DNA from 2 places in the Empedobacter falsenii genome. Region 1 is predicted to be linked to the other one. Evidence: riboswitches for the same ligand, from Rfam matches in the RefSeq annotation. Region 1 holds a riboswitch; the other holds the start of a gene.

Region 1 (2,208 bases):
CATTTGGTCAAAAGAAAATTTTAGATGATTTCTCTTATATTTTCGCTCGTGGTGGAAAAATTGGTTTAGTCGGAAAAAATGGTGTTGGAAAAACCACTTTCTTGAAAATGTTAGAAGGAATCGAAACGATGGATTCTGGAACAATTGAACGTGGAGAAACCTTAAATATTGGACATTTTAAACAAGATGGGATAGAATTTAAAGGCGACGAACGTGTCATTGAGTTTGTGAAAGATATTGCAGATTTTTTCCCTCTTTCTAATGGAAAAGAAATGCGTGCAGAACAGTTCTTAGAAATGTTTTTATTTACGCCAGAACAACAACATACTTTTATCTCAAAGTTGAGTGGTGGAGAGAAAAAACGTCTGCAATTATTGGCAATTTTGTATAAAAATCCTAACTTTTTGATTCTTGATGAGCCAACAAACGATTTAGATTTACCTACTTTAACGGTTCTTGAAAGTTTCTTAGAAGAATATCAAGGTTGTTTATTAGTTGTTTCCCACGATAGATATTTTATGGATAAAGTGGTCGATGAATTAATGATTTTTGAAGGCGAAGGAAAAATTTCTCGTTATATGGGAACATATACAGAATATCACATCGAGAATAAAAACAAGCCCATAACTGAAGATAAAAAGGTTGAAAAAGAAATCGTTATTCAGGAAAAAGTTGAATCGAAAGAGAAAAATGCAGAGACAAAACCAAAAAAATTATCGTTTAAAGAACAACGAGAATTAGAAGAAATCAATAAATCTTTACCAATTCTTGAAGCCAAAAAAGAAGAATTAACGAATTTACTTTCCGACCCAAATTTAGGTTATGACAAAATCGCAACTATTGGAGATGAACTACAAAAAATTGTAGACGAATTAGAAGAAAAAGAATTTCGTTGGTTAGAATTAAGCGAATAAAAATATTGAAAAGGAACTTTTTTTGAGTTCCTTTTTTTGTTTTAAAAATTTATTTGTACATTTATTCTATCAATCATCAGGAGTTTCTGAAAAATCAGAACACCAACCGAGCCAAAACCGCGCTACGGTGGTATAGAATGAGGGCAAACGCCAAAATAAAAGGTTATTCTCTACTCTATCCTGTTGTTTTTATCATTAAAAAATTAAAACAATGGAAAATCTAAAAAATGAATTTGTCGTATTATTCCGTGAATTAACTGACAACGAATTAGTCGATCGCTTTAATCAAAATGTAGGAAATAGTTCCTGGAATTCTGCCAGAAGATGTTATGTCAAAACATTATTTGACGAATTACAATACCGTAATTTTGATTGCGCAACCATAGAAAGAGGAAACACATTTTCGCTTCAACATTATGTAGTATTAATTGAAAATAGATTAGAATATTTAGATCAAACATAAAAAAAAGGAAAACTTGTTTCAAGTTTTCCTTTATATTTTATGGTAGACAATATTACTTACTCTGCTCTTTTATAAAATCATTAATCGTAACATTTAATCGCTTATTTCGGATATCTTTTTCAAAACGAATTGGTTCTGCAACACGTTCTGCACAATCTTTCATCCCGCAATTTTCGCATGTAACCGCAACTTCTTTTACAGGAATTGATGGGTCATTCATAAATTTAATTTTACGTTGTGCTGATTTGTACAACACACCTATCGTTACGCTTCTTAAATAATTTGGATTGAATGGATCTTTCGTTGCTGAAGAAATTACATAATATTTTTGATTATTATTGAACGGATACAAAGAAATTTGTGCAGAAATCTCATGATGATCATCTTGATGCTTTTCCAATTCTTTCAAAACATTTAACGAAACCCAACGACGACAATAATGCTCATCCGTTTCATTTGCTTGTGGCGACTGTTGTTGATTAAGGTGAAGTTCTTTCGTTAATTTATATGAATTTGAGCCAACTTTTGCTGACAAACGCAAGAAAAACAAATCACGAATATTAAAATGTTTGGGTAACAAATTTGTCATTCGTTGATAAACCGTCTCAGGAGATTCGGTATATTTTCCAAGAATTTCTTGAAATTTAGACAAATCATGATGCTCTATAGCAAACAAATTCTGCATATCCTTCAACAATTTTTCTTCTGGTAACAACAACGCTCCAGCAAAATAAGATGCATAAAAATTGTTTAACAATTGATCAAAATTATCGAAACTTGCCCACGAAAATGTATACAAACGTTCCTTCAAATCAAGGTAATTATAGCCTA
Region 2 (2,208 bases), 550 kb from region 1:
AGAAAAGAAACATTATTTTTTGCTTGCAAATCCAATAATTCTTTGTGATGATCGGCAATCAATTTTTTATTTGCACTTACCACATGTTTTCCTTTATTGAACGCTTTTATAATGATATCATGCGCCGCATCAGCATCCGAAATTAACTCAACAACAACATTTATTTCATCATCATTTAAAATATCATCCGCATTAGTCGAAAATAATTCAGACGGAGCATTTCTAGGTTTAGAATTATCTTTAATCACAATTTTTTTAATTGCAGCATTCAATTGTGGTTTTTCTTCTAAAACCTTGTAAATTCCTTCTCCTACAACTCCAAATCCGAACAATCCGATATTTATTTTTTTCATGTATTCTTTTGTTTTAATAATTTTTTATCAGAGAAAAGTGAAGAAAAAAAATGGTTCAATCGCATAAAAACAATTGAACCATTTTGAATAAAGAATATTATTGAATGATTGGTTTACAGTAGTTTTTATTCATCTTTCCTATAAGGATGGATTTAGCACCTTGATTTGTTAATCAGGTTGCTAAAGTTTCTTTGGGCCATTTCCCTCCACTTTTCTTGATAAAATGTAAATTTTAATGAACTATTTCTGAGGACAAATTTAGGTGAAAGAATTCTATATATCCAAATTAATTTCATCTTTTTAATTTAATATTTTCCGTAATTAGTAATAAAAACACACAAATTATGAATTTTATTCTATAAATATCAATATGTAAAAATAATTTTCTAAAAAATACAATTAAAAGAAAAAACAAATCTTAATATTTTTTCAAGAAAACCTTTTTATATTAAAAATATTCTAAAAACGATTAGTTTTAACAATTGATTAAAATATTATTTCTTTAAAAATAGCATTTTAAAGAATAATTTTCTAAAATAAATTTCAAAAATGACCTATTAGAGATTTTGAACTATTTCAAACAAAAATTATTTCTATGAACCAAATTCTAAACTCGTTTTTTTCAATCTTGATTTTTTTATTTTCAATACTTTAAATAATTTTGCACATAGCTTTATAAAGAAAGATGGAGGGAATAGGCCCGTTGAAATCTTAGCAACCCAAAGTATAGTTGGGTGCTAAATCCTACTCAAATAGAGAAAGATAAGGACTCACCTCACACTTCTTCCCATAAAGCTTTTAAAATATTTAGAATGAAATTAGACGATATACTAAAAGAGCGTATTGTAATTTTAGATGGTGCGATGGGAACAATGATCCAAAAGCATAATTTACAAGAAGAAGATTATCGTGGAGAACGATTCAAGGATTTTCATACGTCTTTAAAAGGAAATAACGATTTATTGGTTTTAACGCAACCGCAAATTATCAAAGATATACACAGAGAATATTTGGCTGCTGGCGCGGATTTGATCGAAACAAATACGTTCAATGCCAATATTATTTCTATGGTTGATTATGATATGGTTGATTTGGTTGATGAATTAAATTACGAAGCCGTTCGTTTAGCGAAAGAAGCGTGTGAAGAGTTTTCTACGCCAGATAAACCTCGTTTTGTTGTTGGCTCTTTAGGTCCTACGAACAAAACTGCCTCTATTTCGCCACAAGTTAACGATCCAAGTTATCGCGATGTGGATTTTGATTTATTGGCAAATGTTTATTATCGTCAAGCAAAAACAATGTTAGAAGCTGGTGCCGATATTTTACTTGTTGAAACTATTTTTGATACTTTAAATGCAAAAGCTGCATTTTATGGAATTCAAGATGCGATAGAAAAAACAGGTATTAACGTTCCATTAATGGCTTCTGGTACAATTACAGATAAATCTGGACGTACGCTTTCTGGACAAACAACCGAAGCTTTCTTGATTTCATTAGAACATATTGATTTAATTTCAGTTGGATTAAATTGCGCTTTAGGTGCAACAGATTTGATTCCATATTTGGAAGTTTTAGCCGAAAAAGCTCCATTTTATGTGAGCGCATATCCAAATGCTGGTTTACCAAATGCTTTCGGTGGATACGATGAAACTCCTGAAATGATGCGAGATTTTATCAAACCCTTCTTGGATAAAAAATTGGTAAATATTTTAGGTGGATGTTGTGGAACTACACCAGATCATATCAAATTGATGGCAGATTTAGCAAAAGAATACGAACCTCGAAAAATTAATGTAGAATGTCAGGCGTAAAAATTCAACTTTCTGGATTAGAACCTTTAATTGTACGTGAAAAT

The links. Region 1 has a riboswitch for S-adenosylmethionine ahead of FH779_RS11055 (hypothetical protein). Riboswitches for the same ligand answer to the same signal wherever they lie in the genome.
Region 2: linked by a shared signal. The riboswitch ahead of FH779_RS08485 (homocysteine S-methyltransferase family protein) and the one ahead of FH779_RS11055 (hypothetical protein) in region 1 are both predicted to bind S-adenosylmethionine.

Annotation. Positions count from the first base shown of each region.
Region 1 is NZ_CP040908.1:2,381,669-2,383,876, forward strand. Features, by position in the region: gene FH779_RS11050 (ABC-F family ATP-binding cassette domain-containing protein) at 1-914, shown strand, start outside; SAM-I-IV-variant riboswitch at 983-1,082, shown strand; gene FH779_RS11055 (hypothetical protein) at 1,126-1,377, shown strand; gene FH779_RS11060 (helix-turn-helix domain-containing protein) at 1,430-2,208, opposite strand, start outside.
Region 2 is NZ_CP040908.1:1,828,875-1,831,082, reverse strand. Features, by position in the region: gene FH779_RS08490 (homoserine dehydrogenase) at 1-353, opposite strand, end outside; SAM riboswitch class I at 480-578, opposite strand; SAM riboswitch class I at 1,024-1,122, shown strand; gene FH779_RS08485 (homocysteine S-methyltransferase family protein) at 1,166-2,164, shown strand; gene metH (methionine synthase) at 2,152-2,208, shown strand, end outside.